2 regions of the Nonomuraea sp. B19D2 genome follow, and region 2 is predicted to be linked to the other one. Evidence: riboswitches for the same ligand, from Rfam matches in the RefSeq annotation. Region 2 holds a riboswitch; the other holds the start of a gene.
What was found. Region 2 has a riboswitch for thiamine pyrophosphate ahead of ABN273_RS28180 (purine-cytosine permease family protein). Riboswitches for the same ligand answer to the same signal wherever they lie in the genome.
Positions count from the first base shown of each region.

Region 1: it holds a riboswitch for thiamine pyrophosphate, as region 2 does, so the genes downstream of both, tenA (thiaminase II) here and ABN273_RS28180 (purine-cytosine permease family protein) in region 2, are expected to answer to the same signal.

Region 1 is NZ_JBEFAK010000041.1:47,605-51,481, forward strand. It holds gene ABN273_RS45600 (MFS transporter) at 1-811, shown strand, start outside; gene ABN273_RS45605 (winged helix-turn-helix transcriptional regulator) at 859-1,239, opposite strand; gene ABN273_RS45610 (RidA family protein) at 1,368-1,772, shown strand; TPP riboswitch at 1,879-1,974, shown strand; gene tenA (thiaminase II) at 1,966-2,649, shown strand; gene ABN273_RS45620 (AfsR/SARP family transcriptional regulator) at 2,660-3,877, opposite strand, start outside.
Region 2 is NZ_JBEFAK010000016.1:105,762-109,638, forward strand. It holds gene ABN273_RS28180 (purine-cytosine permease family protein) at 1-1,265, opposite strand, end outside; TPP riboswitch at 1,256-1,371, opposite strand; gene ABN273_RS28185 (rhodanese-like domain-containing protein) at 1,447-1,770, opposite strand; gene ABN273_RS28190 (winged helix-turn-helix transcriptional regulator) at 1,869-2,303, opposite strand; gene ABN273_RS28195 (MFS transporter) at 2,401-3,783, shown strand; gene ABN273_RS28200 (Fpg/Nei family DNA glycosylase) at 3,799-3,877, opposite strand, start outside.

The DNA of each region.
Region 1 (3,877 bases), on a different contig from region 2:
GGGCCTGTTCGCGCCCGAGGTCCGGGGGCGTGTGATCGGGGCGTTGTCCGTCGCTGGTTCGCTCGCTCTCGTGCTGGGCGTTCCCGCTGGGACCTGGCTGGGCCAGCAGAGTAACTGGCAGGTGCCCATCGCCATGCTGGCGGCTCTGGGGCTCTGTTCTTTGGTGACGATCGCCGTTCTGCTACCGACTTCGCGTCCGGAAGAAGAGCCAGCCGCCTACGCGACCAGTCCCGACGTGTGGCGGTTCTGGACGGTGCTGGCGGCCGGGACCTTGTCCGCCACCGGGGCGTTCACGGGATACACCTACATCGTGACGTTCCTGGGCGACGTGAGCGGGTTCTCCCCGAGCGCGGTCAGCGCCCTGTTCGTGGTTTTCGGTGTCGCGTGTCTGGCCGGAGTGAGCATCACCGCGGCGTTTTTGGACCGCTTTGCGCAGTCCGCGCTGGCCACCGCCGTGGCCACGCAGGCGGTGGGGATGCTCGGCCTGTACGCGTTCGGCGCTCATCCGGTGGCGGCGGTGGTGTTCCTGGTGTTGATGGGCGGTGCACTCGGGCCGGTGTTCATGACCACGCAGAACGCGATGCTGCACTGCGCCCCGGGCCGCACGGACATCGCGCTCGCAGCGAACTCCGGTGCCTACAACGCCGGCATCGCAGCGGGTGCCGCGCTTGGGGGACTGGTCCTGCCGCTCGCCGATGTACGGGGCACCTTCCTCGCTGGTGGGCTGCTGACTGCCGGGGCGTGCGCGGCCCTGCTCGGCGGCGAACTGCTACGTGGGCGCCGTCGTCCAGAACGCTCAACACGCCGATGATGGACGCCGATCTTGCTAGGGGCACCGGCGTCGGGGTGGGGGAGCCGTCAGGCGTCGAAGCGCCGGCGGGCGGTCTCGATGTGGCCGAAGTACTGGTGGGTCCAGCCGCAGATGAGATCAACCGTGGCGCGCAGGGCCTGGCCCGGCTCGGTGAGGGTGTACTCGACTCGCGGCGGCACAGTGGGATGCACCTTCCGCTCGGCCAGGCCGTTGCGCTCCAGCATGCGCAGGTTCTGGGTGAGCATCTTGTGGCTGATGCCCTCGACCTCGTCGCGCAGCTCGATGAAGCGGAGGGTGCGCTCACCGAGAGTCTCGATGATAAGCAACGCCCACTTGTTGGCGACATCAGAGAAGATCTCCCGCGCCAGGGAGTCCGCGCGCCTCAGGTCCGCTTCGTCAGCCGTGCCCGCGAACTGCTTGGTCACCATCAGGTTCCCCAGTCTCTAAAAAGTGCGTTCTTCCACGTCAGCGAACACTCTCCTATGGTTTCTGAGTAACCGCAAGAGAGCACGGGCGCCCTCCGGCGCCTCGATCACCTAACCGATCAGGAGATCTCGTGGCTGTTTCGCTCATCAACCCTGACAGGCATGTCCAAGTCCCGCTCTACCACCACGTCGCGGTGGCGAGGGGGAGCAGGCAGGTCCACATCGCGGGACAGGTCGCCTGGGACGAGAACGGCGAGCTCGTGGCACCGGGCGACCTCGCAGGGCAGGTCACCCAGGTCTACCGCAACGTCGCCAAAGCGCTGGACGCGGCCGGAGCGACGTTCCACGACGTCGTCCGCTTCACGTGGTACGCCGCAGGCTGGAAGAGAGAGATGTACGACGCCTTCAACGCGGGCATCGAACAGGCGGCCCGCGAGTTCGACATCGCCACGCCGCCGGCCGCGCTGATCGGGGTGGACGTGCTTTTCGAGCCCGGCATCCTCATCGAGGCCGAAGTCACCGCGATCATCGATTGAAGCGGTCACACCAGGTGCGAGTAGTGGGGGATCCGATGCCCGGCTTGGTGCCGTTGGGCACGGAGGCCGGCCGCGAGCGCCGGTCATCTCGCCGTCTGCTAACGTTGCCCGCGACGCGGGGTGCCCGGCGCGCCGGGCTGAGATCACACCCGTCGAACCTGATCTAGTTCGCACTAGCGAAGGGACGTCATCGGTGACCTTCTCCGAGAAGATCTGGACGCGCACGGCCACGCTGCTCGAGGCGATCCACGACCACCCGTTCAACACCGCGCTGCGCGACGGCACCCTCGACCGGGACCGCTTCGCGTTCTACCTGGTCCAGGACGGGCGCTACCTGGTGGCGTACGCCAAGGTGCTCGCGACCGCCTCGGCCCGCGCCACCGACCCGGCCGACGCCGCGTTCTTCGCCCAGAGCGCGCACACGGCGCTGGTCGTCGAGCGCGGCCTGCACGCCGGCTACCTCGAGGAGTTCGGGCTGACGGCCGAGCAGACGGCGGGCATCGCCACCTCGCCGACCTGCCTGGCCTACTCCTCCTACCTCCAGGCCACGGCGCTCGCCGCCCCGCTGCCGGTGCTCGCCGCCGCCGTGCTGCCGTGCTTCTGGGTGTACCAGGACGTCGGCGCGGCGCTGCTCGAACGCACGGCGGGTGCCGCCGGGCACCCGTACCGGACCTGGATATCCACCTACTCCGACCCGTCCTTCGCGGCCTCGGTGGAGCAGGCCAAGGCGCTCGTGGACCGGCTGGCCGAGCTCGCCGACCCGGGGACGCGCGGGGCGATGGAGGAGGCGTTCTGCCGGGCCACCGAGTACGAGTGGATGTTCTGGGACAGCGCCTGGCGCCTCGAGACCTGGCCCACGGCGCAGTGGCTCGCCTGACACCCCGCCGTCACGCGTACGAGTCGCTGAGCTCCCTGCGCAGCTCGAGGGCCTGGTGCAGGTAGTGCCGGGCCAGCGCGGCACGCCCGGACGAGCGGTACAGCTCGCCCAGTGTCTGGTACGTGTCGGCCTCCCCGCTCCGGTCACCGAGCTGCTGGAAGATCATCAGCGAGCGCTCCAGCTGGTCGGAGCCGTCCAACCGGTCGCCCCTGGCCACCTGGAGCCCGCCGAGGTTCCGCATCGCGTACGCGCCGCAGTGCCGGTCCCCGAGCGACTCGAAGATGTCCAGCGCGTGCCCCTGGTAGCGCATGGCCCGCTCGGACTCGGCGACCAGGTCGTACAGGCGGCCGAGCTGTATCGACACGCAGCCCTCGCGGTGGGCGTCGCCGAGCTCCTCGGCCAGCCGCAGCGCGTCCCCGAGCCACCGCGAGGCCTGGCGCACGTCACGCAGCGACAGGTAGACGCGCCCGATCGCCTGCCGCGCGTACGCCTCGCCGCTCCTGTCGCCGATGGCCAGGAACATGGCCAGCGCGTGCCTGAAAGACCCCAGCGCCTTGAGGTGCCGGTTGGAGAACTGGTTGACCGCCGCCAGCCCGCAGATCGAGATCGCCTCGCTCCGGATGTCGCCCAGTTCGTGGAAGATGGCCCGCGCCCGCCTGAACATCTCGCCGGCCTCGGCGTACCGGTCCTGGTAGACGCAGACCTGGGCCAGGCCGCGGAGCATGGCCGCCTCGCCGTGGCGGTCGCCGGCCGCGCGGGCGCTGTCCAGGGCGATCCGGTGCGTGGCCTGCCACTCGTCCAGGAGGCAGTGCAGGTCGAAGTACGGGACCAGCGTCGCGGCCAGCCCCCACGCGGACTGGGCCAGGCCCGCGCCGGCGGCCAGCCGTACCGCCTCCACAAGGGACTCCCGCTCGGCGTCGAACCACGACAGGGGCTCGGCGGTCAGGCGGCCGAGGGTCTCCCGCGCCAGGCTCCAGCGGGGCGCCCCGTCGGACGTCAGCCCGAACAGGGTCGTCGGCAGCCGCGTGGCGGCGTGCTCGGCGGCGGTGAGCCAGCCGCCGAGCACCCTGACGAGCGCGTGCCGCTCGGCCCCGTCGACGGTCGGCCCGCCCGCCTTCTCCTTCGCGGCGCAGCGGACCAGGTCGTGCAGGCGGTAGCGGGGCTGGCCGACGGGGTCGGTGCCGGCCAGGCGCAGGAGGTTCGCGTCCACCAGGGTGTCGACCACCGT
Region 2 (3,877 bases):
CCGAGCGCGCCGTTCATCCACGGCTGCCGGGTGAAGCCGATGGCCTCGCGGGCCGACTGCCAGAAGGCGTCCCACTTCGGGACCGTGGGCGTGGAGGTCGTCAGCCAGTACGCGACGAAGCCAAGGGCCCACGGCACCAGCCTCGACCAGCGCGCGGGCGCGTTCTCCGCGGTGTTCCAGCCGCGCGAGCCGCCGAGCACGAAGTAGTCCACGGCCAGCACCGCGAACATCGGCACGAACACCGCCCCGATCACCCCCAGGAACGCCCCGTACGAGGTGACGTCCACGAACAGGGCGATCGCGACGGTCAGCACGCCGATGGCGGTGGAGAAGATGCGCCGGTCCACGCGCGGCATCAGGTTCTGCAGCGAGACCGTGGTGGAGTAGACGTTGGCGAACGACTGGTCGGTCTCGCGCAGCACCAGGATCGCGAAGAACAGCGCGCCCAGCGGCACCGCGACGAACGGGCCGAACACCGACGTCCCATCGGCCAGCACCGCGTCCGCCCCCGCCATGGCCACCGCGTACACGCCCAGCCCCAGGCATGCCACCTGCGCCAACGTGTACCCGCCGACCACGCCGGTGAACGCGGCCCCGCTCGACCTGGAGTGCCGGGCGAAGTCCGCCGCCATCGGCACCCACGACACCGACAGCGCGATCACGTAGTCGACGGCCGGGGCGAACGCCGCCCAGGACCCGCCGGTGTGCACGGGGGCCCGGGTCAGGAAGAACCAGGCGAACCACACCAGCGACACGATCACGCCGATGGTGACGTACCGCCGCAGGATCCGCACCGACCCGAGCGGCCAGATCGTGAGCGCGGTGGTCAGCGCTCCGGCCGCGATCACCCACACCGCGTACGGCACCGCGCCGAAGATGGCACCGGCGGCCTTGGCGATGACCCACAGCTCGAACGCGCCCCAGCCGATCATCTGCACGATGTTCAGCACCGTGGGCACGTACGAGACCCGCGCGCCGAACAGCCCCCGCAGCAGCACCATCGCGGGCTCCCCCGTCCGTGTGCCCGGGATGGCGGACAGGCCGACCATGGCCGTGCCGATCAGGCTGCCCACCACGACGGCCACCAGCGCGGCGGCCAGGCTGAGCGGGGCGCCGCCGAGCGGGTCGAGCAGGAGCAGCGCTCCGGAGAAGCCCAGAAGGCTCACGCCGAGGTTCGCCCAGAGCGCACCCTGGTCGAGCACGCCCAGCGTCTTCGGCGGCCTGCCCTCGAGGGTCAGGGGAACTTCGTCGGCGACATGCGTCATCGCACACTCCCTACGCCGGCATTACCCGGACAGGTTCAGGCGGTCGGCAGCGGATCGTGTGCTGCCCTCTCAGCCCGGTGAACCCCGAGCTCCCGCGACGATCTGAAGTTGGCGCCCTCATCATGCCCTAGTGGCGGCAGAAACGCCACAGGGAGGCTTTACATGTGCTTTGAGAAGATTTTTAGGCCACGAAGGGCGTCTGCCCCGTTTCGCTGACCATCGGGCGACGCGCGAACTCCCACGACTGCATGCCGCCACCGACGTTGACCGCGTCGCGCCCGAGCTGGTTGAGCCAGGCCGCGACCTGCAGGGACCGGCCGCCAACCCGGCAGACGACATAGACCGTCCGGTCGCCGGGCACCTCGTCGACCCGCCCTTGGATCTGGGTCATGGGGATGTGGACAGCCTCCGGCGCGTGCCCGGCGACCCACTCGTCCTGCTCTCGGACGTCGAGCAGGTAGGCGTCGTCGGGAACGGCACTGGCTTCGATCTCAGGAACGGTCATGACTCCATCATCTCGCGGCGAGGGAGCGCCGCCGCCTGGAGGAGGAGCGACGAAGGAGCGACGGGGGAAGGCGGCGGCATCTGGCGACCGAGCCCGCCTCACGGAGTGAGGCCATCAACACGCGAGTCGTAGGCGGCACGCGCTTCGGCGATCTCCCGCTGGTGCTCCTCCGTCCAGGTGACCAGCGCCTTTATGGTCTGGTGCAGCGTACGGCCGAGCGGCGTCAGCGCGTAGTCGACCCTGGGCGGCACGACGGGGTGGACCGTGCGGCTGACCAGGCCGTCGCGCTCGAGCTGGCGCAGGGTCACGCTGAGCATGCGCTGGCTGACGCCGTCGATCTCGCGGCGGAGCTGGGTGAAGCGCAGGCTCTGGCAGTCGAGCAGGGCGATCACCAGCAGCGACCACTTGTCCGCGATGCGGTCGAGTATCTGGCGGACCTCGCAGTCCTCGCGGGTGTCCCACTGGCGTACGTCGTAGTCGGCTTCCACGGTGCTGTCGCAGTAACCGAGTGATTCCGAAGTGCCTTCTTCCATGACATTTCATGTTGGCTGATGATGTGTCCGGTTACAAGAGAGAACCGAAATGCCTAGAAGTAACCGGGAGTTTGTTATGCCTGCTCGCTCTTGGGGCGTGCTGATTGTTTTGTGCGGAGCCATCTTTCTCGAGGGCATCGACGTGGCCATGCTCAACGTCGCCCTCCCGTCCATCAGGGCTGACCTGGGGCTGTCAACGGGGGTGCTGAGCGGGGTCGTGAGCGCGTACGTGCTCGGCTACGGCGGCTTCATGCTGCTCGGCGGCCGGGCGGCCGACCTGCTGGGCCGGCGGCGGATGTTCCTGCTCTGGCTGGGGGTGTTCCTGGCCTTCTCCGGGCTCGGCGGATTCGCTCATGAGGGGTGGGTGCTGCTGGTGGCCAGGTTCGTCACGGGGGTGGCCGCCGCGTTCATGACCCCGGCCGGGCTCTCCCTGCTCACCACGACCTTCCCCGAGGGCCCGCGGCGCAACCGGGCCCTGCTCATCTACGCCGGCACGGCGGCGGGCGGCTTCGCGCTCGGGCTGGTGATCGGCGGCCTGCTGACCGCGTTCGGCTGGCGCTGGGTCTTCTTCGCGCCCGTCCTGCTGTCGCTGGTGATCCTCCTCGCCGCGATCCCGCTGCTCAAGGATTCCCCTTCCGAGTCTCGCGGCGGCGGCTTCGACGCGGCGGGCGCTCTGAGCGTCACGGGCGCGATGATGCTGCTGGTCTACGGGGTGGTACGCCTCGAGCACCCGTCCGACGGCTGGCCGCTGACGGTGGCCGCCTTCCTCGGTGGCCTGGCGCTGCTCGGGACCTTCGTGGCCGTGGAACGCCGCTCCGCCCGCCCCCTGGTCCGCCTGGGCATACTCAGGTCGGGCGCCCTCGTCCGGGCGAACGTGCTGGCCGCCCTGCTCACCGCCTCGTTCTTCGGCTTCCAGTTCCTGGTCACGCTCTATCTGCAGGAGCTGCGCGGCTGGTCCACCATCCAGACGGGCCTGGCCCTGCTGGCGGCGGCCGCCGACGTGATCCTCGCCCCGACGCTCACGCCGTGGCTGGTCAACCGGTACGGCAACGCCAAGGTCGTCCTGGGCGGCCTGCTGTCGGGGCTGCTGGCGTACGCGCTCTTCCTCGGGGTGGGGCTCGACTGGACGTACGCGGCCATGCTGCCCTCGATGCTGCTGATCGGCCTGATGTTCGCCTTCGTCTACGGCCCGCTCACGATCGTGGCCACGGACGGCATCGCGCCGGAGGAGCAGGGGCTGGCGAGCGGTCTCATCAACACGTCGTTCCAGTTCGGCGCGGCCCTGGGCCTGTCGATGGTCACCGCGGTCAACGTGGCGGCCCTGGGCGACGGGACCACGGCGGAGGCCGGCCTCACGGCGCTGCGCACGGCCCTGGCGGTCCCGGTGACGGCCACCCTGCTGGGCGCGGTGGTGGCGGCCATCGGCCTGCGCAGGCGCACGGGGACCCGGGAGGCGGACCGGGTGCCGGTCGGCGCCTGAGCACCCACGCAGGGGTCATTTGAGCAGCCGGGACAAGCGCCGATCGGCGAGGGGCTTGCCGCCGGTCTGGCAGGTGGGGCAGTACTGCAGGGAC